4 regions of the Nonomuraea sp. NPDC050680 genome follow, and region 2 is predicted to be linked to each of the others. Evidence: riboswitches for the same ligand, from Rfam matches in the RefSeq annotation. Region 2 holds a riboswitch; each other region holds the start of a gene.
What was found. Region 2 has a riboswitch for cyclic di-AMP ahead of AB0H88_RS01875 (C40 family peptidase). Riboswitches for the same ligand answer to the same signal wherever they lie in the genome.

Region 1: another riboswitch for cyclic di-AMP. It lies ahead of AB0H88_RS25400 (C40 family peptidase); the one in region 2 lies ahead of AB0H88_RS01875 (C40 family peptidase).
Region 3: another riboswitch for cyclic di-AMP. It lies ahead of AB0H88_RS40820 (NlpC/P60 family protein); the one in region 2 lies ahead of AB0H88_RS01875 (C40 family peptidase).
Region 4: another riboswitch for cyclic di-AMP. It lies ahead of AB0H88_RS15550 (hypothetical protein); the one in region 2 lies ahead of AB0H88_RS01875 (C40 family peptidase).

Annotation. Positions count from the first base shown of each region.
Region 1 covers NZ_JBFAIF010000007.1:219,224-226,485, reverse strand. Annotated here, with positions in the region: gene AB0H88_RS25410 (NAD(P)H-binding protein) at 41-682, shown strand; gene AB0H88_RS25405 (helix-turn-helix transcriptional regulator) at 791-1,558, opposite strand; cyclic di-AMP (ydaO/yuaA leader) riboswitch at 1,681-1,817, shown strand; gene AB0H88_RS25400 (C40 family peptidase) at 1,821-2,492, shown strand; gene AB0H88_RS25395 (nuclear transport factor 2 family protein) at 2,588-2,950, shown strand; gene AB0H88_RS25390 (LuxR C-terminal-related transcriptional regulator) at 3,038-3,289, opposite strand; gene AB0H88_RS25385 (BTAD domain-containing putative transcriptional regulator) at 3,401-5,248, opposite strand; gene AB0H88_RS25380 (ABC transporter ATP-binding protein) at 5,437-6,378, shown strand; gene AB0H88_RS25375 (ABC transporter permease) at 6,408-7,220, shown strand; gene AB0H88_RS25370 (YcaO-like family protein) at 7,242-7,262, shown strand, end outside.
Region 2 covers NZ_JBFAIF010000001.1:384,131-391,392, reverse strand. Annotated here, with positions in the region: gene AB0H88_RS01885 (NYN domain-containing protein) at 1-999, shown strand, start outside; gene AB0H88_RS01880 (NlpC/P60 family protein) at 1,084-2,058, shown strand; cyclic di-AMP (ydaO/yuaA leader) riboswitch at 2,942-3,100, shown strand; gene AB0H88_RS01875 (C40 family peptidase) at 3,288-3,689, shown strand; gene AB0H88_RS01870 (hypothetical protein) at 3,947-4,942, shown strand; gene AB0H88_RS01865 (M48 family metallopeptidase) at 4,954-6,543, shown strand; gene AB0H88_RS01860 (glycosyltransferase family 4 protein) at 6,540-7,262, shown strand, end outside.
Region 3 covers NZ_JBFAIF010000019.1:105,327-112,588, forward strand. Annotated here, with positions in the region: gene lysX (bifunctional lysylphosphatidylglycerol synthetase/lysine--tRNA ligase LysX) at 1-130, shown strand, start outside; gene AB0H88_RS40815 (LuxR C-terminal-related transcriptional regulator) at 723-935, shown strand; gene AB0H88_RS40820 (NlpC/P60 family protein) at 1,090-2,133, opposite strand; cyclic di-AMP (ydaO/yuaA leader) riboswitch at 2,139-2,297, opposite strand; gene AB0H88_RS40825 (amino-acid N-acetyltransferase) at 2,586-3,143, shown strand; gene AB0H88_RS40830 (hypothetical protein) at 3,166-4,053, opposite strand; partial or broken gene AB0H88_RS40835 (RDD family protein) at 4,099-4,578, shown strand; gene AB0H88_RS40840 (RDD family protein) at 4,687-5,175, shown strand; gene AB0H88_RS40845 (Lsr2 family protein) at 5,686-6,018, shown strand; gene AB0H88_RS40850 (ATP-dependent Clp protease ATP-binding subunit) at 6,774-7,262, shown strand, end outside.
Region 4 covers NZ_JBFAIF010000003.1:945,359-952,620, forward strand. Annotated here, with positions in the region: gene AB0H88_RS15530 (histidine kinase) at 1-425, shown strand, start outside; gene AB0H88_RS15535 (response regulator transcription factor) at 422-1,063, shown strand; gene AB0H88_RS15540 (hypothetical protein) at 1,123-1,659, shown strand; gene AB0H88_RS15545 (hypothetical protein) at 1,656-1,907, opposite strand; gene AB0H88_RS15550 (hypothetical protein) at 2,169-3,077, opposite strand; cyclic di-AMP (ydaO/yuaA leader) riboswitch at 3,136-3,276, opposite strand; gene galT (galactose-1-phosphate uridylyltransferase) at 3,346-4,416, opposite strand; gene AB0H88_RS15560 (DeoR/GlpR family DNA-binding transcription regulator) at 4,413-5,192, opposite strand; gene AB0H88_RS15565 (TrpB-like pyridoxal phosphate-dependent enzyme) at 5,547-6,866, opposite strand; gene AB0H88_RS15570 (uridine kinase) at 6,885-7,262, opposite strand, start outside.

The sequences.
Region 1 (7,262 bases), on a different contig from region 2:
CCCCACCCCCTCATCTCTCACTGCTCATCAAGGAGAAATCATGCGCATCACCGTGTTCGGAGCGGCGGGCAGCGTCGGCGCTCGTGTGGTCGCCGAGGCGCTGTCCCGCGGCCACGAGGTCACCGCCGTCGTACGCGACCCGGCCCGCTTCCCCTCACTGCACCCCGGCGCCCATCCCCAGGTCGGCGACGCCGCGCATGTGGAGGACGTGACCAGGCTCGGCACTGGTCAGGACCTCGTGATCAGCGCGACCCGCCCGCCCACCGGCCGCGAGCACGACCTCGTCACGACCGCCAAGGCGCTGCTGGCGGGGCTCGCGGGGACCGGCGTCCGGCTGCTGCTCGTCGGCGGGGCGGCCGGGCTGACCGTTCCCGGCACCGGTGGGCGTACCGTGCTCGACGACCCGCGTTTCATGTCCGACGCTTACCGTGACATCGCGCGGGCCTGCAACGATCAGCTCGAAGTCTGCCGCGCGGAGACCGGCGTGGACTGGGCGTACCTGAGTCCGGCCGCGCTGCTGACGCCGGGCGAGCGTACCGGCGTCTACCGGCTTGGAGCCGACGAGCTGCTCATGGACGCCGAGGGGAACTCGGCGATCTCCATGGAGGACCTCGCGGTCGTGCTGCTGGACGAGGCGGAACAACCCAGGCACCACCGGGTCAGGTTCACCGCCGCGTACTGACGTCAGCCGACCTCGCGGACGCGGTCGCAGAACAGGCACAGGGCGCCGCTCGCCGTGGTCTCGACCTCGCTCGCGAGACGCCGGCTGAAGGTCGGCAAATCAGTGGCCTCAACGATCCCCGACCAGCCGCGTGGTCTCGTCGTCGGCGGGGAAGTACGCCTCGACGGCGACCCCTTCGAGCGTGATGTCGAACGCCGCGCCGAACGTCGTGATCGTACTGAAGAAGCAGAGCTCGTCCCCCCGATGCGTGATCCGTACAGGCAACGCGATGTCGGCGGGGTCGGGCAGCGGCGCCTGGCCATCGTCTCCATAGGTCAGCAGCTCCTCGTAGAGCGCGCTCAGCTCCGGATCCCCCGCACGGGCGACCTGCCTGGCGAGCCGGGGCAGCAGGAACCCGCGGACCTGCGCCAGGTTCCGCACCCGCGGCGCGAACCCGTCCGGATGCAGGCCAAGCCGCATCATGTTCACCGGCGGCTCCAGGAGGGCCGGGTCCACGTCGTCGAGGAAGACGTTCATGGCGTCGTTGGCCAGCAACAGGTTCCACCGGTGATCCAGGGCCATCGCCGGATACGGCTCGTGCCCGCGCAGGATCCGCCGGAGCGCCTCGTACGCCTTGCCCAGGTCAGGGTCGTCAAGCGGGCGCTCGGGATAGATGGGCGCGTAGCCGGCCGCGAGCAGCAGCCGGTTGCGCCCGCGGAGCGGCACATCGAGCTGCTCGGCCAGGCGCAGCACCATGGACCGGCTGGGGATCGTCCGCCCGGTCTCGACGAAGCTGACGTGCCTCGCGGACACGTCGGTCTGGAGGGCCAGGTCGAGCTGCGTGAGTCCGCGCCGGTGCCGCCAGTCCCGCAGCAGCTCCCCTATCGGCTGATCCATGTGCATACTGGCCGGTTCTATCTGGTCTAACGGGGCGGTGTCGATTACCTGCCATGTCATTCCCGTCCCCCTCGGCGGATGACCGATTTTAGGTAGTTTACAAGTCTTTGACCGTTTTGTTAGTGTTCGTCCCGCCTAATCCACTCACCCGCGTGGAGCCGGGGACCCAACTTCCCTCTGGGGCGAATCGGCATCGCCGTAGGGCCGCTTCCAGGCCCGAGCCCGTCAGCTAACCCGGTAGGCCGTATGGAAGGACACAGCAGTGGCTCCCCTCGCCATCTGCCTGGCGGCTGCCGTCGCCGGGCTCACTCTGGCCGCTCCAGCTCACGACCCCACCACCCCTACCGGACCCACCACCCCAGCCGGGCCCATCACCCCAGCCGGACCCACCACCCCGACCGGGCCCATCACCCCTACCGGCACCGAGAGCAAGCCCGTCCAGCAGAAGCGCCAGACCACTCCTGCCTGGAAGATCGCCCTGAAGTTCGCCATGAAGAAGCGCGGCATCCCGTACGTCTGGGGCGGAACCAGCGACAGCGGCTACGACTGCTCCGGGCTCATGCTCAAGGCGTACAAGCACGCCGGGATCGAGTTGCCGCGCACCACGACGGAGCAGTACAGCGCGTTCTCCAGGAAGATCTCCTGGGACAACCTCAAGCCAGGTGACCTGGTCTTCTTCCACGGACTCGGGCACGTGGGGATGATCTCGAAGCCCGGATACATGGTGCACGCGCCGCACACCGGAGATGTGGTCAAGGAGGAAAAGCTCTCCGACTGGCGCAGGGACTCGTTCGCGGGCGCCGTACGGCCGGACCCCAAGGGCGTGCGGCTCTCCATCGAGCAACGCAAGAACCCCGCACCCTCGACGCTCACCCCCGCCCTGTGGCCGACGGCGTGGGGTCCGCGCCTTCCTCTGAAGGTTCCCGCCCCGTAGCGCCCCGGCGAGTCGCCGCACCAGGCCTTACCTGCGATTCGCCTTTACATCCCAGGTAATCGACACCACCGCGCGGCCGCTGTCAGCGTTCTCCCATGACGAGCGGCAAAGAACTGATCATGTCCGGCTTCGCGGAGTTCGCCGCGGGCAACATCGAGGTGCTCCAGACGCTCCTGCGCGAGGACTTCATCGAGCACAGCCCGGGCAACCCGTCGGGCAGGCGCGCCTTCATCGACTTCATCACAGACTCCCCGCTGGCCACCTCCCGGCTGGAGCTCAAGCGGGTCGTCGCGGAAGGCGATCTCGTGGTGATGCACTACCACCTGATCCCTCGGGAAGGCGGGCGCGGGCTGGCGGTCGTGGACTTCTGGCGCGTCGAAGACGGCCTGATCGCCGAGCACTGGGACGTGGTCCAGCCGGTCCCCGAACCGGCGGAGGTGCCACACGGCATGTTCTGACGCGGCTCCCCCACCCCGGCGGGCCATCGCATGTGCCATCACGCGTGAACGACGACGATCCGTCGCTCCTTGGGGAAGCGGGGTTCCTCAAGGAAGCGGCTCGGAGACGCCCGGTGGCCAGATGCCGACGTCCAGGAGTTTGTGGGCATAGGAGTACGCCACGAGCTGGCTCCGGTTGCTGCAGGCGAATCGGTCGAGGAGCTTGCTGATCCGCTCTGCCACCGTATATCGGCTGAGTTTCAGCTCGCGGGCGATTCTTGTCGTCGTATATCCCCTGGCCAGCAGGACGATCAGTCGCGTGTCGCGATCAGTTACCAGATCGTCGAAAACAAGATCCATAGCAAGTCCCGGTTCGGATCGCCTTGGCCAGAGGCGCCCCTGGTGAAGCACCTCTGTGTGCAAGCTAGAAGCGTCTGCTTAATCAGCGGTATGGCCGGACCATGCGACCGGTTAAGGATCGGCCCTGGCGAGTTGCCCTTGGAAGATCTCCGCGTAGAGATTCCTGAGTACGGGGCTGGGGTCGATGCCGAGTTCGGCCACGAGATGCCGGCGTACGGTCTCGAACTGCGAGAGCGCCTCCGGCGCGCGGCCGCAACCGGCGAGGGCGGTCATCCTCGCCGCCACGAGCCGCTCGCGTGCGGGAAAGAAGGGCACCAGGTCGTCGAGCCTGTTCAGCACCTCGACGTGGCCGCCCCGCTCGATCTCGAGTTCCGCCCAGTCCTCATTGACCGTGAGGTACAGGTCGGTGAATCTGCCGACCGCCTCATCGACCAAGGCGACACCCGAGAACTCCGCGAGCGGTTCACCGCCCCACAGGCGCAGGGCGTCATCGAGCGCGGTCAACGCGGCATCGGCGTCGCCCCTGCGCCGCATGTCCCGGCCGGCGCCGGCCAGCCGCCGGAACCTGAGGAGGTCGAGTTCGTCCGGCCCGGCGTCGAGACGATATCCCCAGCCTTGGTAGGAGATCCGATCCCCGAAACTCCGCCGCAACACCGAGACGTGGACCTGCAGGTTCTTGCGTGCCGTGGGGGGCGGGCGCTCGCCCCACAAGGAATCGATCAGCTGGTCCGTCGGAACCACCTGGTTCGGGCGGGAGAGCAGGATGGCCGCCAGCAGCCGCGCCTTCCTGGCGCTGACGTGCACGATCGTGCCGTCCACCCGCACCTCGAGCGCGCCGAGCACGCGGGCGTCCAATCGCGAGGTCACGGCTTTCGCCCGCTTGATCCGGTCGGTGCCCAGCGCCAGGAATCCGGCCAGATCGATCGGCGCCGAACCTGCCCTGGCCACCTGGCGGTGGAGCGTACGCACCGTGGAAAGCGTGGCGATGGAGACGTCGTCGACACCGGCCTTCGCTTCGAACCACCGCCAATCGCCGTCGCGATTGACTTCGAGGAAGACCGGCCCTTGCCTGGTCAGCAGGAAGTCGAAGGCCCCGTAGCGCAGGCCCCAGATCCCGGCGAGCCGGTGCACCGCCGCCACCACGGGCTCCGGCGCCGCCGCCGGAGAGACCGTGACCGACGCCGCGTCGCACCAGATCGCCTCTGGCGACGCTTTGCCGACGCGAAAGGCCCGGATCTCGCCATCCACGAAGTAGACGCGCAGCTCCGCCCAGTGGTCGACGTACTCCTGGACGATCATGGGCGCGTCGCGCGCGGGCAGCTTTCTGGCCGCGACGCCGGCCACGATCTCCGGGAAGACCCCGTGCAGGGTGCCCGGTTCGGTCTCGACGAAATGCTGGTCGAGGGCCTTGACGATGATCCGGTCGCTGGCCAGCGCCGCGCTCGCCGCCCCCAGGTCGGTCGTGGCGATCGTGCGCGGGGTACGGACCCCTGCCTCTGCCGCGCCGTCCAGCTGAACCAGCCGCCCCAGATCGCTGCCGCCGGGCAGCCGGGCGGCTGACAGCGACGACAACTGGTCGATGAGGGCGGCCCACGAGTCGACCCGGAACAGGGACGACGCCGAGCCGTTCTCCCCCTGCACGGCCCGCGGCGAGAAGTGCCGTACCCAGGTGACGGTGGGGATGATGCGGCGCCCGTTCACCGTCAGCGAGCCGTCGTCGAGCCGGGTCAGGATCCGCAGAGCGCCGATCGACCCGGCGTCGATCCGCACGCTCGGCACGCCGAGCGTGCGCAGCCCGCGCTGGAGCACGGCGAACTCGGAGAACCCCGCGCGATCCACGAGGACCACGCACGGCAGGGTGGCCGCCGGGTCGCTCTCCTCCGGAAGCTGCCAGGTCACGCCGGGACTGCCGGCCGGCATGCGCAGGGTGTACGGAACGCGCGAGTGAACCGGGTCCATGTGCCGATGATGATCACACGCGGCGTGATCGCACAATGTGCCCTCTGTCGTTCGGCATACCGTCCCGGATAGCCCACGTTTGTGGGGTTGTGTCACCCGCTGATCGCCGGTCCATACTCGACCTGCAACACATCTCCAGCAGCCGACAACCTGCACGTTTGGCAGAGCGGGAAGTGAAGGGTGGTGCCGTGTCGAGCGATGTGGTGACGGCCGTGGGGCTGACCAAACGCTATCGGCGCAGCGAGAGAGCGGCGGTGGACGATGTCTCGTTCGAGATCGCGCAGGGAGAGACCATCGGGCTCCTGGGGCCCAACGGCGCCGGGAAGACGACCCTGATCAAAATGATCTGCGGGGTCACCACCCCTACCTCCGGCCACGTCCGCGTCTTCGACGCCGATCCGGTGCGCCAGCCGGTGGCCGCCAAGAGCGGCATCGGGGCGATGCACCAGTCGGGCCCCTTCGACATGATGCTGCCGGCGCTCGACAACCTGCGGATCGCCGCCCGCTTCCGCGGTCTGAAGTGGCGCGCCGTGCGGCCGTGGGCGCTCGAACTGGCGGAGTTCCTCAGCTTGACGGAGGCCCTGCCGCGCTTCTGCTTCCAGCTGTCGGGCGGTCAGCGGCAGCGGTTGCAGCTGGTACGGGCCCTGCTCACCATTCCGCGGCTGCTGATCCTCGACGAGCCGTCCGCTGGACTGGACGTGGTGGGGCGGCGGCACATCGAGCGCTTCGTGACCTGGCTGCGCGAGGAGCACGGTGTGACCGTGCTGTGGACCAGCCATCACATCGACGAGCTGGAACGCAACAGCCAGCGCGTGATGGTCATCAACCATGGACGGGTGCTGCGCTTCGCCAAACCGCGCGAACTCGTCGAGGAGTTCGGCACCACCCACTTGCTGGTCGCCCTCGAAGATCCCGCGGCCGGCCTGGTGGTGGCGGCCTGGGCGGAGCTGGCCGGGCTCAGGGCCACGGCCGAGGAGTCCGACGTACGCATCCACGGCGCGCGAGCGCAGGAGGTGCTGCCGGAGCTGTCACGGCACTGCCTGGATCACGGAGTCGCGATCTCCGGCGTCTCGACCGTCACGGACTCGCTGGAGCAGGTCTTCCTCCGGATGACGGATGCCGAGGACTGATCACTACAAAGGCCACAAAAGGGGATAAATTGGCCGCCAAGTTGGCATTCGACAACACTCCTCCGACCGGGACCCCGAAGGCGGCCGACCTGTCCGCGGTGCTCTACCGCGAGTACGCGCTGCTCGCCCGCAACCGGGTGTATCTCATCCTCGGCCTGGCCCCGATGCTGATCTACCTGCTGCTCGTGAACACCTCGCTGGGCAACCTCCTCAGAGTCGTCCACTACAAGGGCGTCGACGTGCCGTTCACGATCTTCCTGCTGCCCATGACGCTGGCGATGTCGGTCGTCAGCGCGGCGGGAACGTCCGGCATGGCGGTGTTCCAGGAGGAGATGAGCGGCGCGGCGACGCAGCTGTGGTCCTACCCGTTGCGCAGGTCGCGGTTCCTGCTCGGCAAGGTGATCGCGGGCGTGTCGCTGGTGCTGGGACAGGCGCTGCTGGCGCTGGGCGTGGCGGTGCTCATCTTCGCGTTGCCGTTCGACCTGCAAGCCTGGGTCGGCCTGCTGTCGACGCTCACGCTGGCCGCCCTGGCCTTCAACGGGCTGTATCTGGCGACGGCGATCTTGATCACCGACTACCAGGTCTTCATGCTGCTGTCGAACGTGTCGATCCCCGTTCTCGTGTTCAGCGCCCCGTCGCTCTACCCGATCGACAGCATGCCCACCGTGCTGCAGTGGGTGGCGATGATCAACCCGCTGACGTACGCGATCGACGGTATGCGCAACGCCGCCTTCTTCGGCTTCGCCGACGCGTGGCAGGACCTCCTGGTGCTGGCCGTCCTGGCGGCCATCAGCTACACCGTGGGCGGCCGGGCCCTGATCAAGCGCGCTCGCAACATCTGATCTCGTCAAGGGCAGGGGACGATGCGGACAGACAACTCCTCT
Region 2 (7,262 bases):
ACGCGACCGGTCGGCTGGGCGGAGATGGTCGAGGCCGCCCGGGCCGATCTTGAGCAGTCGGCGGTCGCGGCCGAGGGGACCGAGCGCGAGGAGGTGGTGAGCCGGCTGCGTGAGCAGCTCGCCGCCCAGAAGAGCGCCGCCAAGGACGAGTCCGACCGGCTGCGCGAGCAGCTCAGGGCGGCCCGCGCCGAGAACTCCGACCTGCGCCGCAAACTCCACGAGGCCCGCGAGCGGAGCAAGGCGGCCGTGCGCCGCGCCGAGGAGATGGAGCACGCGGCGGACGACGCCAAGTCCGCCGCCACGGCCGCGGGCAGCGCGGGCGAGTCCGAGCTGCGCCGGCTCCGCGAGCGGCTGGCCGATGTGGAGAAGCAGCTCGAAGCCTCGCGCCGGGCCGCGCGTGAGGGCAGGAGCATCGAGGACGCCCGCGTCAGGGTGCTGCTCGACGCGCTCCAGGACGCCTCCGCCGGGCTGCGCAGGGAGCTGGCCCTGCCCACCATGATCAGCAGGCCCGCCGACTCGGTGGCCGCGCTCACGGGCGAGCGCCCCGGCGTCAGGGGCGTGCCCGCCCGCGCCCTGGCCGACGACGACCCGCAGCTCCTCGACCAGCTGCTCGCGCTGCCGCAGGTGCACCTGATCATCGACGGCTACAACGTGACCAAGACCGGCTACGGCACGCTGACCCTGGCCGACCAGCGCAACCGGCTGATGACCGGCCTCGGCGGGCTGGTCGCGCAGACCAGGGTCGAGGTGACCGTGGTCTTCGACGGCGCCGAGCTCAACGCGCCCGTCCAGGTGGTGGCGCCGCGCGGCGTGCGGGTGCTCTTCAGCGCGCCCGGCGAGATCGCCGACGACCTGATCCGCCAGCTCGTCCGCGCCGAGCCGCCCGGCCGGGCCATGGCGGTGGTCTCCTCCGACCGCGAGGTGGCCGAGTCCGTCCGGCGCATGGGAGCCAGACCGGTTCCGTCGGCTCTGCTGCTGCGCAGGCTGGGCCGCGCCTAGATTACGAATCGGTTGTTGAGGTGAAAGCTCACCCGCCACTTCTGTACCATTTCGCCCCAGATACATTCCCCTGGAGGCGACACTGTGAGGTTTGGCCGGGTGCCACTGGCCGCGGGTCTCGCGATCGGGCTGCTGCTTTTCCCCACAAGCGAGGCACTGGCCGCGCCGAAGCCCACGATCAAACAGGCGAAAGCCAAGCTCAAGAAGCTGAACGACCAGGCCGACAAGGTCGTCGACCGCTACAACACGGCGACCGAGAAGTACAAGGCGGCCCAAGGCGAGTACGGCAAGCTGAACGCCAGCTACAAACGCAAGCTGGAGACGGTCGCCGCGCTGCGCGCCCAGGTCGTCGAGATGGCCGTCGACACCTACAAGCGCGGCCCCGACGCCACCTCCTGGCCCACGATGATCGGCCAGCCGGACCCCACGGGCCTGCTGGGCAGCATGGCGCTCGCGGGGCAGCTGTCGGAGGAGAAGGTGGCGCGGCTGGCGGCCTTCGACCGGGAGAACCGCGGGCTCAAGGGCGAGCGCGACAAGGCCGAGACGGCGCTGCAGGCGGCCGACAAGGAGCGCGACGGGGTCGAGAAGGAGCGCTCGGAGGTCCGCAAGCTGATCGCGAAGCAGAAGAAGCTGCTCGAGAAGCTCGGCGCCTACAAGACCGGTGACCCCAACAGCACCGGCATCAAGTACACGGGCTCGGCCTCCGGCAACGCCGCCGCGGTGCTCAGGTTCGCCTACGCGCAGGTGGGCAAACCGTACGTGTTCGGCGGCACGGGACCGCGCGGCTGGGACTGCTCGGGCCTCACGCAGGCGTCGTGGCGCGCCGGGGGCGTCTCACTGCCCCGCACCACGTGGCAGCAGTGGGCCTGGGGCTCGGCCCGCAAGGTGGATCTGAAGGACCTGCAGCCCGGCGACCTGATCTTCAGCTCGGGGCTTGGTCACGTCAGCATTTATGCGGGCAACGGGCAGATCGTGCACGCCCCCCAGACCGGCGACGTAGTCAAGGTCGTCACCCTCTCCTCCTATGGCGGCACGCTGGTGGGAGCCATCCGTCCGTAGCTCTGCACAGCTTTGTACTAAAACCACCGATTTTTCGGTACGGCAAGCACGGTGAGCCCCACCCGCCGTCCGTGCCTGGGCTCTGTCCAGGGGCACGCTCCTCCGGTGGGGCCCGCTGGGCGCCGTGACGTGCGCCCTCTTGACCCCGGTCCGTGGCTTCAGGCGGCCGTGGGCCGGATGGTCCGCCGATGGACGCTGGCCGATCCATGCGGACACCACCGGCTTGCCGGTCGACGGACCCGGTCTGCTGGTCGACGGACCCGGTCTGCTGGTCAACGGATCCGGTCTGCTGGTCAACGGATCCGGCCGTGGACGGACTCGGCCTGGGTTTAGGGCCTCTGACCGGCTGTTCAGTCGGCTGCGGCCGCTTGTTCGGCGGAACCAGACCGGCTGTTCAATTGACCCCGATCTGCTGTGCAGCGGACCTCCCACGCACGCAGGCCGATGCCGCTGGGCGGATTGGCTGCACGCTGCTCGAATGCCTTCAGCGGGTGACGACGATCACTGATCTCGGTCCGTCGGCGACCCTCGCGTCGCCCACTTCCGCGCATTCGCCGGCACCATTCACTGGTGCCCTGTCGTGTTACTAGCGGGACCAGTGTGACAAGAGTGACAAAAGGGACCTGACAGATCACTGTGTCGTCAAGTGTGAGAAGGGTCACATTTGAGTAACATAACCCGGCACTCCAGCTGCGGTTCGGGACTTTACTGACACCTCTGAGTGATCCTGACAACCCCATGACGGCTTTGCCAGCGCGTTACTCAAGGGCGTAACTTCTGGCGTCGCGGCGAACAAGCCATGGCGTCGCGACTCTCCATCGGGTCCCCGATGTGGACAGATAAGAAATCCGTTAGGTCATCGCCTCTCCACATGTCTTTACGTGGTGGTGGCCTGCCGAGTCCGTGCAGCCAGGAGGCACGGAGCCGGGGACCCAGCGATCCCGCCCTCGGGATCAGGGGTGAATCGGCGCGTATCGCGCCGTAGGGCGACTTCCAGGCCCGAATCCGTCAGCTAACCCGGTAGGCGTTCGTGGAAGCTCCAAGGAGAAATCCTGTCTACCTCCCCCAGTAACCCCCGTCTGTCCCGCATTGCCCTGAGTGGCGCAGCGCTCACGATGACCGTGACGGCCGGAGGTTTGGTCCTCCCTGCCCCGACGGCGCAGGCGGCGACAACGCGTGATGCGGCCGAAGTTTCCCGGACCACCACAGCGGCGAAGGCCGTCACGTCCGTGAAGAAGGCCGCGCAGCAGACAGCGGTCGCTCGGCAACTGGCGAAGGCCCGTACGGCCGTCGCCGTGGCCAAGGACCAGATCGGTGACCCGTACAGCTACGGGGCCACAGGACCTGGTTCCTTCGACTGCTCCGGTCTCGTCCAGTACGCCTGGAAGAAGGCCGGCGTCAAGATCCCGCGCGTGACGAACAGCCAGTTCGCGCGCATCAAGAAGAAGGTCTCCTGGAAGAATCTGAAGCCAGGTGACCTGCTGTTCTTCCATGGGCTCGGCCATGTGGGCATGTATGTCGGCAACGGCAAGATGGTCCACTCGCCGAGGACGGGTTCGACGGTGCGCGTCGAGAAGCTCAACGGATGGCGCAAGGCGTCGTTCGTGGGCGCGGTGCGTCCCGGCCTGTAAGTCCGGCCTGCAAGACCGTCACGAAGGTCCCGTCCCAGCTGGGACGGGACCTTCGCGTGTTCCGGGCTTTCCGTGACGACCGGTCCGGGCCTTTCCGTGACGGCCGGTCCGGACTTTTCCGCGAACGCTGGTCCGGCCTTTCCGCGACGACCGGTCCGGGCTTTTCCGCGAAGGCTGGTCCGGCCTTTCTGCGACGACCGGTCCGGGCTTTTCCGTGACGGCCGGTCTGCGGCGCGGGGCGACTACGATCGGGGAACGTGTCCGTGCAGGTGAGCCGCCGAGTCTTGGTGGTGGGGGTGCTGCTCCTGGCCCTCGCCTCGGCCAGCGCCGCCCCGCACCCGTCTCCAGGGGCGAACGACCTCTCAGCAGCGGTTCGTGACCTATCGTCCGGTAGCCCCGAGCAGTCCGCGACGATCAGTGACGTGCCGCCCGGCGGCCCCGGTCAGCCCGTGACGGATCACGGTCTCCCCTCTGGCGGTCCCGATCGGTCCGCGACCGGCCACAACCCGGCGGCCGATGATCGTGAGCTTCCGGCGGAGGCTCAGGGCCTCTTGGGGGATGGCGCCGAGGTCGTACGAGGTGTGCGTTCCGTCGTCGTCGGTCAGCACGCGGCGCCCGAGTCGCTTCGCGACCTGGCGCGCAGGGCCGATGCCGCCGGGTCGCGGGTCTCCGCCGTGCTCGGCCAGCCGGTGCGGCCCGTGGTGCTCGTGCCCGGCTCGGCGGCCGAGGCTGCCCGGGTGGCCGGGGTGGGGAGTGTCGACGGGCTGGCGGCGGTGGCCGATGGCGGGAGAGTGGTCGTGGTGCCCGAGAACTTCGCCCGGCTGACCCCGACCGGCCGGGACATCGTGCTCACGCATGAGCTCACCCACGTCGCCGCCGGGACGAGGCGGTTGCCGGTGTGGCTCTATGAGGGGTTCGCCGACTACGTGGGCTACCGGGACGCGGGGTTGCCGGTCCGGGTGGCCGCCGCCGAGTTGGCCGCCGACGTGCGGGCCGGGCGCTTGCCGGGCGAATTGCCAGGGCCTGCGGCATTCGCACCGTCCACTCGGGAGCCTGTACGCCTGGCACGGGCGTACCAGGAGGCGTGGCTGGCGTGTCGCTTCATCGCCGAGCGGTTCGGTGAGGGGACTCTGGTGAGGCTCTACCGTGATGCCCAGACAGGTGGCCTCGACCGGGGGCTCACCGAGCTCGGGCTCTCGGCGGGGACGCTGACGGCACGGTGGCGCGACTACGTGCGGGACCAGCTTGCGTAAGGGGAACGCGGATGGAAGATCTGCAGGGCACCGACGACATGCCGCCTGACGACGACGCGGGCCCCGATCAGCACCCGGCACAACCGCCCGGCGACTCCGCCACGTCAAGCGACTCCGCCACGTCAAGCGACTCCGCCACGTCAAGCGACTCCGCCACGTCAAGCGACTCCGCCACGTCAAGCGAGGGCGCCACGCCGGACGACCGTGCCGCGTCAAGCGACCGAGCCACGCCGGACGACCGTGCCGCGCCAGGCGACCGAGCCACGTCAGGCGAGGGCGCCGCGCCGGACGACCGTGCCGCGCCAAGCGATCGCGCCGTGTCCGGTGGCTGGGTCGCGGACGGCGGGGACGTCGCGGTCGGCCGGGCCGGTGCCGGTTGGGCGCTGGTCGTTCTCGGCGTGGTGATTGTGGCCGTGGTGGCGTTCACGACGCCCTGGCGGGTGATGCCCTCGGGCGCTCCCACGGTGGCGCCGGACCCGGCGCGCGACTTCAGCGCCGCCGAGATCGCCAGGGCCGCCGCCTTCGACGCGGCCACGAGCCTGCCCGGCTACCTGTCACTCGGGCTGACCGTGCTGTTCGCGGGGCTGCTCGTGCTCACGCCGTTCGGGGCCAAGGTGTTGGGCAGGTTGCCGGGGCCGTGGTGGGTGCGGGTGGTGCTCGGGGTGGTGGTGCTGACCGCGATCGTCGAGGCGATCAGGTGGCCCCTGGGCATCTGGTACGAGGTGCGGCTGCGCGACTACGGCCTGTCCACGCAGGACTGGGCCGGCTGGACCGGCGACCGGCTCAAGAGCCTGGCCGTGAACGTGGTGCTGCAATCCATCATGGTGCTGGTCGTGGTGGCGCTGGCCAGGTGGCTGCGGCGCTGGTGGATCCCGGCCGCCGCGGGCGCGTTCGCGTTCACCTTGGCGGCGTCGTTCGTGTATCCGGTCGTGTTCGAGCCGCTGTTCAACGACTTCCGCCCGATGCCAGGGGGCGCGCTCAGGGCGAACCTGATGATGCTGGCCGAGCGCGCCCATGTCCCGGTCGAGGACGTGCTGATCGCCGACGCCTCCCGCCGGACGAACGCGCTCAACGCCTACGTCTCCGGCTTCGGCGCCACGCGCCGGATCGTCGTGTACGACACGCTGCTCAAGGCTCCGCAGTCCGAGGTCGAGCTGGTCGTGGCGCACGAGCTGGGCCACGCCAAGTACGGGGACGTGCTGGTCGGCACGCTGGTGGGCGGGCTGGGCGCCGCGTTCGGCACGATTCTGCTGTTCCTGCTCCTGGGCCTGCTACGGCGGCGCACGGGCATCGCCTCGGCGGCCGACCCACGGGCGGTGGGAGTGATCATGGGCTTGATGAGCCTGGCCACGGTCGTCTCGGGGCCGGCCCAGAACGTGGTCAGCCGCCACATCGAGGCCCGCGCCGACCTCCACGCCCTGAACCTCACGAAGGACCCGGCCACGTTTATCTCGATGCAGAAACGCCTGGCAATCACCAATATTTCCGACTTGTCGCCGGATCCGGTGGAATATGCCCTCTATGCATCACACCCCGCCGGCCCCGAACGCATCGCCATGGCCCGGGAGTGGGCCGCGCTGAACGGCCGGCAGCAGCCGTGACCGGTGTGCTCATCGTCACGAACGACTTCCCGCCCCGGCCGGGCGGCATCCAGTCGTTCGTGCACGGGCTGGCCCTGCGCACCCCCGGCGTGGCCGTCTACGCTCCGGCCTGGCAGGGGTGCGCGGAGTTCGACCGCCGCCAGCCGTACCGGATCGTCCGTCATCCCACCTCGCTCATGCTGCCGACCCCGGCGGTCGCCCGCCGGGCCGCCCGCCTGCTGGCCGAGCAGCGGGCGGACACCGTGGTGTTCGGCTCGGCGGCCCCGCTGGGCCTGCTCGCGCCGGGGTTACGGGCGGCCGGCGCGCGGCGCGTGGTGATGCTCACCCACGGCCACGAGGCGTCGTGGGCGAGCGCGCCCCTGTTCCGCGGGGCGCTGCGCAGGATCGGCGCGCACGCCGACGTGGTGACCTACCTCGGCGAGTACACGCGCGCCCGGCTGGCCGCCGCGATCTCGCCGGCCAAGCTGGTACGGCTGGCGCCGGGCGTGGACACCGGCCAGTTCCACCCGGACGCGGCCAAGGCCGAGCTCGGGCTGGCCGGGCGGCCCGTGGTGATCTGCGTGTCGAGACTGGTGCCGCGCAAGGGCCAGGATCAGCTCATCAGGGCCTGGCCCCGGGTGCTGCGGGCGGTGCCGGAGTCGGTGCTGCTGCTCGTGGGCGGCGGGCCGTACCGCAAGAGGCTGGAGAAGCTGGCGCGGGGGCAGGAGTCCGTCCGCTTC
Region 3 (7,262 bases), on a different contig from region 2:
GCAGGCGCTGGAGTACGCCATGCCGCCCACGGGTGGCATGGGGGCCGGGATCGACCGGATGATCATGGCTTTCACCGGCAAGAGCATCCGGGAAACGATCTTGTTCCCGCTGGTCAAGCCGACCAACTGACCCGCCTGTCACCGAAGGCGGTCGGCCCGGCTCCCACGCCGGGCCGAACCGGTTCGCGTCGCCCGCGCACGGGCACCGCCGGCGATGGGGTTGACAGCGGTCCGGTCTCCTGCGGCGAGTAGGAGAACGCGGGCGGCGACCTTCGCCGGTTCCTTGACGCGGCCCGGCGCGCCGGGCAAGCGATCTCTCGGCCGCCCGCGACGGGCCGCGATGGACGACGCCTTCCTCCGGTGCCTGAACCGTTCATACTCCTTGGCGCGCCCTGCCGACCCGGCCGCAAGCAGCCACATTTCCGATATCGCGCCTATGAAGTGCGAATAATATTCGCGTTCCATGGATCGAAGTCCAGCGAGTCCGCGGGGCTCGCGCCGGAGCCGTTGTAAGGACGGCTGTGATCCCTCATCTGGCCCCGAAGTGTGCCGACATATGGGGAGTACTTCACATACAGCGGATCATGTCAATGGCGATGGTCAGAGGGCGGTATTCGCTGGCTTGACGACCTTTCCAGAATGCGTTTACCGTCTGCGAGACGAACAGCAGTCCTGCTCGGACATAGACGTCTCGAGTTCTGCTGTTGGGGGGAGGGCTCCCGATGTATGTGCTCACTGAGAGCGTCGAGCTCAGCCACGCGGATCTTGCGTTGCTGGCGGAGCTTGCCAAGGGGGTCACGGTTGATCGCGTTGGCAGACGACTGGATATCAGCGGGCGCACGGTACGCCGGAGACTACGGGGTATCTGCGACCGCATCGGAGTCGCCACCGCGATCGAGGCCGTGGCCTGGGCCGCCCGCCGCCAGCTCATCTGACCGCTCGACCGGCCCAGCCGCCAGGGCCCCAGCTGTCAGAGAGCCGACCGCCAGAGCACCTGCTGTGAGTGGGGGTTTAGGCTCTGAGAGCACCTGCTGTCACTGTGCCGGCGGCCGAAGCGTCGGCCGTCGGAGTGCCTGTGGCGCGCGGAGGTCAGTCGGCGATGCGTACGGCGCCCGCGAACGGACGGCGGGCGATGGACGCGATCCGCACGACGTCACCGGTCTGCGGTGCGTGGACCATCATGCCGCCGCCGATGTAGATGCCGACGTGGTGCAGGTCGCCATAGAAGAAGACCAGGTCGCCGGCGCGCAGCTCCTCCTTGGAGATGTGCCGTCCGGCCGTCCACTGGTCGCCCGTGTAGTGCGGCAGTGAGATGCCCACCCGCTGGTAGGCAGCCATCACGAGGCCGGAGCAGTCGTACGAGGTCGGCCCCTCGGCGCCCCAGACGTACGGCTTGAGCTGCTGCGTGAGCGCCCACCTGGCGGCCGTGGCGGCCTTGCCGGCGCCGATCACCGGCAGATTGACCCGCGAGGCCCGGGTGCCGGGACGGCCCGCCTCGCCGATCGCCCGCTTGAAGAGGCTGCTCTCGACCTTGGCGACGAGCGCGGTGATCTTGTCGCGCTTGGTGCCGAGGTTCTCGACGATCTTCTCGACCTCGTCGATGCGCGTCTTGGCGCTGGCCCTCGCCTGCTCGGCGGCCGCCCTGGCCGTGGTCACCTGGTTGACCTCGAAGCCCTGCTGCTGCTCCAGCGCGTAGGTGGTGGCCGCCCGGTCGAGGAAGCTCTCGGGGTCCTCGGAGGTGGCGAAGTTCAGTGCCTGGCCGAAGCCGCCGTTGATGTAGGCGTTCTGGGCCAGCATCGCGGCCTTGGCGCGCTTGGCGGCCAGATCGGCCTCACTGGTGGACAGCGTCTTCCGGGCCGCCTCAGCCGACTTCTTGGCGGTCTTGAGCTTCTCCCGCTGACCGTTGAACTCCTCGCTGAGCGTCTCGATCTGGGTGTGGAGCTCCTCGGCCTGCTTGGACAGGTCCTTCAGGGAGGGCTTGGGATCGGCGACGGCGGAGCCGACGGGGACGGCGAAGAGGAGGGTGGCGATGGTCGCCGCGATGACACCCAACCGGGTGGGGACCTTCCGGAGCTCCGGAAGGCGGGCGTGAGCGCCCGCCGGCTTCCCCTCGCGATCGCGGGTCTGCTTCACCAACCAGCTCCTCTCATCGGCGCCTACCGGGTTAGCTGACGGGTTCGGGCCGGAGCAGCCCTACCGAACGACTCGCTCGGATTCACCCCATGGGTGGTGGCGTCGGGATGAGGTCGCCACCGGCGGGTCCCCGGCTCCCTTGCGGGATTGGGCGTGTCTCCACGCTGGCTCGCGTGGGTGACATCGTCGCTGGACACTAGTGCACTCCGGGTTCGTGCTCAACCAGAACTGCCAAGTCTGTAGAGGTTTCGCAACCGAAGGGTCACGAGGTGATCTCGTGCTTGCCGGTGCTGAACAAACTTTATGTCCTTTTTGCACCAAGTTCGTCAAGGCATGGAAGCCTGTGTGCCAAGGGATCCCGCATCGTGCTCGATCAACCACGAGATGTCATGAGATGGGAGAGACGTCAGAGTTAGGGGGAGGCCGTAATCGGATCTGTACGCTGGAGACCCATGGAGCAGGTCGCCGAAGTGACAGTCCCGGACACGGAAGTCGTCGTCCGGCGTGCCCGCACGCCGGATGTCAGGACGATCCGTCTCCTGGTCGACACATACGCGGGCGCTGGACCCCGGCTTCTGGAGAAGGCCACCGTCACGCTGTACGAGGACGTGCAGGAGTTCTGGATCGCCGAGCGCGGCGGCCAAGTGGTCGGCTGTGGCGCGCTGCATGTTCTTTGGGAGGATCTCGCGGAGATTCGCACGGTGGCCGTCGATCCGGAGTTCCGTGGCTTCGGAATCGGGCATCGGATCGTCTCCTCCTTGATCAAAACGGCCCGGGAACTCGGCCTGCGCCGGGTTTTCTGTCTGACTTTCGAGGTGGATTTTTTCGCGAGGCATGGATTCCGCCCCGTACAGGGCACCCCGGTCTCACCCGAGGTCTATGCGGAGCTGCTGGCCTCGTACGACGAGGGTGTCGCCGAGTTCCTCGACCTCGAACACGTCAAGCCCAACACCCTGGGGAACACCCGCATGCTTCTCCACCTGACATCGGGTGACGCGGACCTTGACTAATGGGAAAGGTGATTGTTGATACCTATGTCGATACGTTGGGCAGCACAGGCATGTGTCCTGACACGTGCCACATGCGCACTCGAAGCGAGGTGACACGGTGAGCACCGGACAGCCGCCGTATCCACAGGACGAATCCGGCGAGAACTCTGCGCCTGGCGGGACTGAATACGGACATCACAACGCGGGCCGTCCCTATGGCGAGCCCGACCCGGATGCGACGGTCGTTGGCTACCGGGCGGACGACGCCTACGGTCAGCAGCCCAACTACGGTCAGCAGCAGCAGGGCTACGGCCAGCAGCCGCAGTACGGGCAGCAGCAGCAGCAGGGCTACGGCCAGCAGCCACAGCAACCGCAGTATGGACAACAGCCGCAGTACGGGCAGCAGCCCGGCTACGGCCAGCAACCTGAATACGGTCAGCAGCCCGGATACGGCCAGCAGCCCGGATACGGTCAGCAGCAGGCTTCGGGTCAGCAACCCGAGTACGGCCAGCCCGGATACGGCCAGCAGCCGCAATCGCAACCCGGTTACGGCCAGCAACCGCAATCCCAGCCCGGATACGGCCAGCAGCCCGGTTACGGGCAGCAGCAGCCGTCCCAGCCGGGCTACGGCCAGCAGCAGCCGTCGCAACCCGGCTACGGCCAGCAGCAGTACGGCCAGCAGCCCCCGTCGGGCCAGCAGCCCGGCTATGGCCAGCAACCCCCGTCGGGCCAGCAGCCCGGCTATGGCCAGCAACCCGGTTACGGCCAGCAGCCCGGTTACGGGCAACAGCAGCCGTCCCAGCCGGGCTACGGCCAGCAGCAGTACGGCCAGCCGGACTACGGGCAGCAGCAACAGCAGTACGGCCAGCAGCCCGCCTACGGGCAGCAGCCGTACGGTCAGCAGCCCGGCTACGGGCAGCAGCAGCCACACGGGGTTCAGCCCCCCGGTGCCCCGGCCCCGCTCGCCGAGTGGTGGCAGCGGCTCGTGGCGAGGATCATCGACGGTGTCATCTTCGGCATCGCGAACTGGGTGATCGGTCTCGTTTTCGGGGCCATCCTGCTCTCCGGCTACAACTCCGTGACCGGCGTCTCGAGCGGCCTGCTGGGCTACACCGCCTACAACATCGTCATCGCCGTCGTGATGACGGCGGTGTACGTCGCCTACGAGTTCTTCATGACCAAGATGAGCGGCCAGACGGTCGGCAAGATGGTCATGGGGATCAAGATCGTGCCGACGGGCACCATGCTGCCTCCGGGCGGCCTGCCGAACGACGTGGCGCTCAAGCGGGCCGGTGGCACCTGGGGTGGATACATCCTCGGCATCATCCCGTGGGTCGGTGCGCTGCTCGGCGGGATCGTCGTCGCGCTGAACGGCGCCTCCCAACTCTGGGACAAGCCGCTGCAGCAGACGTTCGCCGACAAGTTCAGCAACACGGTGGTAGTGAAGATCAAGTAGTCTTCGCGGACGCGAAACAGAGGCTGGCCCCCGGCCGGCCTCTGTTTTGTATGTGCGGACGGCAGCAAAATGGGTAGCGGTCGGTTCGCCGAAGGGGCGAGGTGGGTTATGACCGGGTTGCCGCCGTGGAGTGACGCCGCCCCCGCGGAATGGTGGGAACGCCTGGCCGCCCGGCTCATTGAAGCCCTCGTCTTCGGTGTCTTCTATTACATTCTGTTCATGGTGCTGTGGGGCACCTTCCGAACTGTCGGGTTGCTGGAGGTGTTCGACGGCCGGTTGCCCGGCGTGTTCGCCTGGCTGCTCGGCGGGCTGGGATATACGGTCTATGACTGGGCCGCGCATTCCATGAGCGGCCGTACGTTCGGCAAGGCGATCATGAGGATTCGCCTGGAGCCGGGCGGCCTTCGGCGCGGTGCTCTGCTGAAACGAGCCCTGGTCTATCCGGGAGCGGCGATGGTCATGGGCATTCCGGTGCTCAATGTGCTGGCCGGAATCTTCGTCTTCGGCGTCGGGATCCTCATCTTGATCGACAAGCCGCTGCAGCGTGGGCCGCACGACAGGCTCGCCGGAACACGGGTGACCAAAGATCTTCGCTGAGCCTTGTGAGCCTGGACGGAAGTCTTTCCGCAAAATTTTCGCTTGATCCGGTAAGGAGCCTGGAGAGACTGGCATTAGGCTATGGGGCGTCCGGGTTGCCGGATGTTGGCGCACATGGCACATGGACGGCATCCATGTACCACTATGGTCAGGTGCGGGCGGTTGTCCACCTCGTGAGGCATGAGGGGCGCTCATGCCCAGGCCGCTTGTGGATAAAGCGCCCATCGAAACCCCCGTCCGCTGTGGAGGCGAGGACGAATGCAGGCCCTTACCGACGTATTGTCAGCGCTGATCCCGCCGGTGGTGGTGGGCGCCGCCTTCATCTTTGGCGTAGTGAAGTTGGTCCGATCCGAGGCCGCTGGACGCCGTCCAAACCGCCAGGATCAGGCCGAGAACCACAACTGAGCCGCTGCTCAGCAGAATCTCTGTAGCGCTGAATTGTCTCCGCGCCTTTCCGGGTATATGTTTGCCCTGGCGAATGAAACAATGCTCCGCGAAAGGATTGCGTAGATGGCCAAGCAGATCCAGGAGATTCTCATCGATGACCTCGATGGGGGCGAGGCCAATGAGACGGTCAGCTTCGCTATTGACGGCTCCTCCTATGAGATTGACCTGAGCGACCTTAACGCCAAGAAGCTGAGGGACGCGCTCACGCCTTTCGTACAGCACGCTCGTCGGTCCGGTGCCGTGACCACGCGTCGGCGCGGTCGTGGCGGGCAGCGTGCGATGAGCCGCGAGAAGAGCTCGGAGATCCGGCAGTGGGCCAAGGCTCACGGTCTGCCGGTGAGCGAGCGTGGCCGAATCGCCTCTACCGTGGTGGAGAAGTACGAACAGGCTCACTAGAGAGCCGGCTCCTGACCATGCGCTTATGCCGCTCGCCTAAGAACCCCGGCGAACGCCATAAGCGCATGATCATTTGTAGCTGCTTCTCGAATGGTGGACGGTTCGTGACGGCGATCTTCTAATCGCCCATATGTGATCATTTTGGGCTGCCCGCTCGGTCGATTCCGGGCGGTTTTCCGGCGTGGTGCGTTCCAGGCTTGGTGTCGGCTCTCCGATGCCCCGACGGCCCTGATCGGTAAGCGTGACGGCCCGGGTCGGTAACCTCGCTGACCGGATGGGCGATTTCGCGGCCCGCGGGCGCCGTGCCGGGATCGAGATTTCGCGGCCTGCCGGGCGCCGTGGCACGAGCGAGATTCCGCGGCTTGCGGGTGCTGTACCACGATCGATTGGCGGTAGGCGCGCTTCCTTACATAGGATGTTTCCGTATGGCTCACGCATGAGGCATCGGCGATGCGCGGGCGGGCTCTCTCCCCGGCACCGGCCGCAAGCCGATCCATGTTGATCTGCCGGCGCGGTGGCGGCCAATTCCAGGCGCTTCACGCAAGCGTCCTAAACATCGTTCGCTTGCGGCGTATCGGGAACACGTAACCCCCGATCGGTAGTTGGATAGAGGGTGAACGCCCTGCTCCCGGGGAACGTCTCTGCTATAGAGCGTGTCAGTGGCAGTGGGCACGGTTCGCCGAGCCAGGGCTAGCATGCGGGATGACGGGACCGGATTTACCGGCCTGACTGACCGCTCTGTGAGGAGCGACGAGATGTTCGAGAGGTTCACCGACCGAGCAAGGCGGGTTGTCGTCTTGGCCCAAGAAGAGGCCAGGATGCTCAACCACAACTACATCGGCACTGAGCACATTCTTCTTGGTTTGATCCATGAAGGTGAGGGCGTAGCCGCCAAGGCTCTGGAGAGCCTGGGCATCAGCCTTGAAGGAGTGCGTCAGCAGGTCGAGGAGATCATCGGCCAGGGCCAGTCGGCTCCGTCGGGGCACATTCCGTTCACCCCGCGGGCCAAGAAGGTTCTTGAGCTGTCGCTCCGTGAGGCTTTGCAGCTGGGTCACAACTACATCGGCACCGAGCACATCCTGCTCGGGCTCATCCGTGAGGGTGAGGGTGTGGCCGCCCAGGTGCTGGTCAAGCTTGGAGCCGATCTCAACCGTGTCAGGCAGCAGGTCATCCAGTTGCTCCACGGTTACCAGGGCAAGGAGCCGGCCGCCGCGGGCGGCCCGCAGGAGTCGGCCCCGTCGACC
Region 4 (7,262 bases), on a different contig from region 2:
TGGCCGACGAGGGGCTGGTGGAGACCAGGCGCGCCATTCTCGCGCTGCGGGACGAGGCGCTGCCACTGGAGGAACTGCTGACCGGCCTGGCCACGGCCTACGCCGACCGTGCCGGCAAGCCCGCGGAGCTGGAGATGGAGGCGGCATCCGCGGAGCTGTCCGCCGACGTCGCCCTGACGCTGTATCGGGGTGTGCAGGAGGCGCTCACGAACGCACGCAAGCACGCGCCGGGAAGCCCCGTGCGCATACGCCTCGCATACGGCACACACGCCACGCTGAGCGTTGTCAGCCAGGGCCCTGCCGCGCCGGTCGGCCCCGGCTTCGGGCTGCGCGGGCTCAGGGAACGGGCGGAGCGGCTGGGCGGGACGCTGAGCGCGGCCCCCAAGGGAGAGGAGTGGCACGTCGACGTGCGGATCCCGCTGTGATCAAGGTGGTTGTGGCCGACGACCACCCGGTCGTCCGCGACGGACTGGCGGTCCTGCTCGGCCTGCTGCCCGACGTGGAGGTGGTCGCGACGGCAGGCACCGGCGCGGACGCGGTCGCGGCCGTGGCGGCGCACGGTCCCGACGTGGTGCTGATGGACCTGCGCATGCCCGAACTCGACGGCGTCGAGGCCATCCGGTGGATCGGTCGTGAACACCCGCGGACCGGCGTGGTCGTGCTCACCACCTACTCCGATCAGCGGGAGATCGCGGCGGCGTTGCGCGCGGGCGCGCTCAGCTACCTGACCAAGGACGCCTCACGCGAGGACATCTACCAGGCGGTGGCCGCCGCCGCTGAGGGACGCAGCCTGCTCACCAAGCGGGTCCGCGAGTCGCTCTTCGACGCCGCTCCGTCCCCCGAGCCTCCGGACGGGTTGACGAACCGCGAGCTGGAAGTGCTCAAGCTGGTCGCGGCGGGGCTGTCCAACCGGGAGATCGTGCAGCGGCTGCGCGTGAGCGAGGCCACGGTGAAAACGCACATCAACCGCATCTTCGCGAAGATCGGGGCGCGGGACCGCGCGCAGGCCGTCCGTTACGCCTACCGGCGGGGGATCGCCTCCGACTCTCAACCCACGGGTTGACGCGAACCAACCTCCGGCTTGACGATCGGCCCCGGCCCTGCGGCCTACCGTCGTCTGCCATGAGCGATGTGAGCGTAATCCTCCTCAACCTGATCATCTTTGCGATCGCCATCGAAAGCGACATCGGCCGGCGGAAGGTGGGGCTGTTCCGGCTCCTGCGCCCTGTGGCAGGGGCGGCGGCGCTGGTTCCGATCTTCTTCGACGGCTTCGAGCTGTCGGGCACCGGGCTGCTGCTCGAAGCCGCGGCCACCGTGCTCGGCCTGGCGATGGGACTGGCCGCGGTCTCGTTCATGCGGTTCGAGTACGTGCCGGACAAGCAGGCCGTGTACTCCAGGGCCGGGCTTGCCTACGTGACCGCCTGGGTAGCCATCACCCTGACGAAGCTCGCCTTCTCGTACGGCGCGACGCACGTGTTCGGTCCCGAACTGGGCCGCTGGATGGCCGCGCACGACGTGGGAGCGAACGCGCTGAAGGCGGCGATCATCCTGCTCAACGTGTCGACGATGCTGGCCAGGGTCGGCGGCATCCACGTCAGGGCAAGGGCGACGGCCGCGCCGCGACCGGCTCCCGTTCCGGTCGGCGGGCCCGGCTCTTAGCACGTGAGATCCGGGCAGCTCAACGCCGGCACCAGGCGGTCGCTCCCGTACACGCCGTCATAGTCCCCGCGGAACTCGTTGACCAGCCACAGCTCTCCGCTCGCGGGCCAGTACGCGACATTCTGCGCGTTGCCGGGTGCGGTCGTCAGGTAGTGGACGTCGAGCGTGGCGCGGTCGGCGGAGACCGTGACGCGGTGCAGGCAGGACTTGCGGTAGTCGCCGTAGATGTTTGCCGTGCCGCCCAGCATGTATGCCGCCCGGCATGTATGCCGCCCGGCATGTAGCTGACGGGAGGCGCACCGTCGGGACACAACCCGACGACGATGCCGTTGCCGCCGGTGAACACGCCGCCCTGGAGTGCCCACACCGGGCTGGTCCACCCCTCGGTGGGGTGAACCAAACCGTCGGAGCCCGTCTTGAGCAGGGCGGTACGCCCTCACAGACCGACGGCCGGCTAAAACGCCTTCTTCAAGAGCGCGAATAGCTCATCAGATGCTATTCGTCTCCTTCTAGAACATCGAAATGTGCACATGGTCGAAGTGGTTCTGGGTGATGCTGCCGCGATCGGACATCGAGCTCCACCCCGAGCCCTGGTTGATGCGCTGCTTCCAGATCACGTACTTGACCCCGAGCTTGTCCTTGTTCTCCAGCGCCCAGGCCGCGACGCGGTCGCCGAGCGCCTGGTGGGCCGAGCTGGGCATGCTGCCGCCGGTGCTCATCATGAAGTCGCACGCGCGCCCCAGCGGGTGCTCGCCGCCGCCGCCCGAGCGGAAGCAGCCCACCTCGTACGGCAACGCGAAGTCCTTCTGGATCAACCCACGGATCACCCGCATCCGGGCGGTGATGTTGTCGGAGCCGGCCGGCAGTTCGGGCGCCCAGCTTCCGTCCGAGCGGCGGCCGGGGCCGAACGGGATGAGGCTCTTCAGCTTCTTCTGGATGTCCTTGATGACGTCCTGCGCGTCGTCCCGCTGCTGGGCCACGTTCGCCGCGTCGTCGCGGATCTTCGACTCGAGGGCGGTCGCCTGGTCCACGGCCGCCTTCTTCTCGTTTCGGGCGGCGGCCACGCCCTGCACGATCGCCTGTTGCTCGGCCGCGAGGTGGTCCAGCAACGCCGCGCTGGAGGCGTCGGTCGGAAGGGTGAGGTTCGGCAGCGCGCCGGTGCCGTTCTGGTACTGCAGGCGCGCGAGCTCGGCGACGCGTCTCTGGGCGGTGATGAGCTGGGTCTCCGCCGTGGCCAGCCGTTTCTTGGTCGTTTCCGAGTCCTGTTTGGCCTTGGCCAGTTCGACGCGCTTGAGGTTGTAGGTCTCGATGAGCTTGTCGACCTTCTTGTCCAGCTGCTTCAGCTCCGCGCGGAGCTGAGCCTCGCTGGGCTTGGGGGCGGCAGCGGCGGGCGCGGCCGTGAAGGCTCCGAGGGCCATGGAAGCGGAGGTGATGAGAGCGATGGCAAGACTCGAGGGGGACGCAGCCGCCACGGAGGGTTCCTCTCCCTATGCCGGCCGGGTTAGCTGACGGGTTCGGGCAGGGAGATGCCGCCTTACCACCTGAGTGGATTCACCCCAAGACGCGATGGGTCCCCGGCTCCCGGGCCACGCGCCCGGGATTAGGCCGGCACCGACCGTTACGGTCGGTGCTGAAATGGGATATTAGTGGTAAATCCAAGGTCATGCGACTCCAAGCGGAAACCAATTAGAGATCTACCTGTGATTTAAGCATGCGCGCGGCTTCCTCCGGCAGGACATCGTTGACGAACGCGCCCATGGCCGACTCCGAGCCCGCCAGATACTTGAGTTTCCCGGGCGCCCGTCTGATGCTGAACAGCTCCAGGTGCAGATAGCCCAGGTCACGATCCTGCCGGACCGGCGCCTGGTGCCAGGCCGAGATGTACGGCATGGGGACGCCGAACAGCCCGTCGAGCGCCCGCAGCACGGATGTGTAGAGCGGGGCGAAGGCGGCGCGTTCCTCCTCCGACAGCGCGGCCAGGTCTGGCACCTGCCGGTGCGGATACACGTGCACCTCGAACGGCCAGCGGGCGGCGGCGGGCACGAACGCCGTCCACAACTCGTTGGCCGCCACCACGCGCACCCCGGCGGCCCGCTCGGCCGCCAGCACATCGGCGAAGAGGTTGCCGCCCCGGTGCCGGGCGGCCGCGGCGAGCTGGAGCTTGGTCCGCGGGGTCACGTACGGGTAGGCGTAGATCTGTCCGTGCGGGTGCGGCAGCGTGATGCCGATCTCCTCGCCCCGGTTCTCGAAGCAGAACACCTGCTCGACGCCCTCGATCGCGGACAGCTCGGCCGTACGGTCGGCCCACGCCTCCATGACCAGGCCCACCTGCTCGTCGGAGAGCCGCGAGAACGACGACGAATGCTCAGAGGTGAAGCACACCACCTCACACCGCCCCACCCCCGGCCGGACCTCGCTCAGCCCCCCGACATCCCCATAAGTCCCGAAATTTCCGGAAAAGGAGGGGAAGCGGTTCTCGAAGACCGCCACGTCATAGTCGTACGCCGGGATCTCCGAAGCCCTCGTCTCGGACGACGGGCACAGCGGGCACTCGTCGGCCGGAGGCAGGAACGTACGCGTCTGGCGGTGCCCCGCCATCGCGATCCACTCCTCGGTGAGCGGGTCGTAGCGCAGCTCCGACGCCATCGGCCTGGGGTCGAGCGCCCGCCGGTCGATCGCGCTCCGGTCGGCGTCGTCGCGCCGGTCGAAGTAGATCAGCTCTCGGCCGTCGGCCAGCTGGGTGATGGTGCGTTTCACTGCGAGTCCTCCGCGATGATCAGTTCGCCGGCGCGTTCGCCCAGCTCCATACGTGCCTCCTCGGGCAGTCCCGAGTCGCTGATGACCGCGTCGGCCTCGGTCAGATCGGCGATCGTGCTGATGCCGACCGTGTTCCACTTGGTGTGGTCGGCCGGGATGACCAGCCGGTGCGCCGCGTGCACCAGCTCCCTGTCGGTCTCCGACTCCAGCAGATTGGGCGTGGTGAACCCGGCCCGCACACTCATCCCGTGCACGCCGAGGAACAGCGTGTCCACGTGCAGCCGCCGGATCGCGGCCACCGCGACCGGGCCGACGAGGGCGTCGGACGGTGTGCGTACGCCGCCGGTCAGCACGACCGTGCGGTCGGCGCGCGGGTTGCGATGGAAGACGTCGGCCACCGGGATCGAGTTGGTGATGACCGTGAGCTCGGGCACCGAGATGAGGTGGTGGGCCAGGGCCCAGGTGGTGGTCCCGGCCGACAGGGCGACCGCGGTGCCGGGCCGGACGAACTGGGCGGCGCGGCGCGCGATGGCCTCCTTCTCCTGCTGCTGGCGGGCGGACTTGGCGGTGAAGCCCGGCTCCTCGGTCGAGCCGGGACCCAGCGCGGTCGCGCCGCCGTGCACCTTCTCCAGCAGCCCGCGCTCGGCGAGCACCTCGAGGTCGCGGCGGACCGTCATGTCGGAGACGCCGAGCTCGCGAACGAGGTCGGCCACCCGAACGCCGCCGCTGCTGCGCACGCGTTCGAGAATCGCCTGCTGGCGCTGCTGTGCGAGCACGCCCCCGCTCCTTCCAACAGATTCCACCAAATTATGACACGACTTTGTTGGGGAATGTTAGGTCGCACGGGTTGTGCGGTAGACCACAGCGCGAGACGTTGGAACGCGGACCAATCACTGGAGGTATCCATGGCGAAGCGATCTCGCAAGACCAAGGCGCGCAAGAAGAAGAAGGCCAACCACGGCAAGCGCCCGAACGCGAACTGATGGCCGGCCGGCCGTGGTGAGCTCCTTCACCCCGGCCGGTGCAACGGCTCAGCGGGGGAGACCGCGCAGGGCCCCGTCGATTCAGCCGGGGAGACCGCGCAGGGCCCCGTCGATTCAGCCGGGGAGACCGCGCAGGGCCCCGTCGATTCAGCCGGGGAGATCGTGCAGGGCCTCCTCGATGCGCTCCTGCGGGAGCGGGTAGTCCTCCATGCGCCCTGACAGGTAGCGGTCGTAGGCGGCCAGGTCGAAGTGGCCGTGCCCGCACAGCGCGGTCAGGATCACCTTCTCCTCGCCGCTCTCCCTGCACCGCAGCGCCTCGGCGATGGTCTCGGCCAGCGCGTGCGTCGGCTCCGGCGCCGGGACGATGCCCTCTGTACGGGCGAAGCGCACACCTGCCTCGAAGCACTCGGTCTGCGACCTGGTCACCGCCTCGAACAGGCCCAGCTCGTACATGTGCGACAGCAACGGCGACATGCCGTGATAACGCAGCCCGCCCGCGTGGATCGGGTCGGGCACGAACCCGTGGCCCAGCGTGTGCATCTTGAGCAGCGGCGTGAAGCCCGCCGCGTCGCCGAAGTCGTAGGCGTAGACGCCCCGCGTGAACGACGGGCACGCCTCGGGCTCGACGGCGCGCAGCGTGACGTCGAGGTTCCCGGCCAGCTTCTCGCGCAGGAACGGGAAGGTGAGCCCGGCGAAGTTCGAACCGCCTCCGGTGCAGCCGATGATCAGGTCGGGCATCTCCGCCAGCTGGGCCAGCGCCTCCTCACCGATGACGGTCTGGTGCATGAGCACGTGGTTCAGCACCGAGCCGAGTGCGTAGCGGGCGTCCGGGTTCGCGCCGGCCACCTCGACCGCCTCGCTGATCGCGATGCCGAGACTGCCGGGCGAGCCGGGGTCGTCGGCCAGCACCTTGCTGCCCACCCCGGTCACGGTCGAGGGACTGGGGTACACCGTCGCGCCGTACACCCGCATGAGCGAGCGCCGATAGGGCTTCTGATCGTAGGAGGCGCGGACCATCCAGATCTGGCACTCCAGATCGAACTGCGCACACGCGAACGCCAGCGCCGACCCCCACTGTCCCGCACCGGTCTCCGTGGTGAGCAGCCGGACGCCTTCGCGGGCGTTGTAGTACGCCTGGGGGACGGCGGTGTTCGGCTTGTGCGACCCGGCGGGGGAGACACCCTCATACTTGTAGTAGATCCGCGCGGGCGTGCCGAGCGCCTTCTCCAGCCGACGCGCCCGGATCAGCGGGGTGGGCCGCCAGAGCCGGTAGACATCGAGGACCTCCTGGGGAATGGCGATGTACCGCTCGGTGCTCACCTCCTGGCCGATCAGCTCCATCGGGAACAGCGGCGCCAGGTCATCGGGTCCCACCGGCTGCCGCGTGCCCGGATGCAGCGGCGGAGGCGGTGGCGCGGGCAGATCGGGCACGATGTTGTACCAGCTGCTGGGAATGCTGGAGCTCATGGCCCCAGTGTGCGCTGGTCACCGCCCGCTCTCCATCAGGATGGCCATTCGTCCGGGATGGTCCGCGCGTACGGCAACGTCGGCGGTCCGCAACGGATCGGCCTCCCGCTCGTAGCGCGCGTACGCGGGCAGCCGCCACCGCTCGTCCTCCCCGGTCATCCGCCCCAGCGCCCCCTCCGACAGCCACAGATGCACGCTCACCTCGAAGGGCAACCAGCGGCCCAGCAGCAGCGTCCCGTCGAGCAGCAGTACGGCCCCCTGAGGCAGCGTCTGGTACGGCAGGCGGTACGCGCGGTCGGCCCGGCTGTCCCAGAGCGCCGGCAGTACCTTGCCGGTCCCCTGGGGCCCCAGCGGGCCGAGCACCTCCCGGGTCAACGCCCCGGTGTCGAGCCAGTC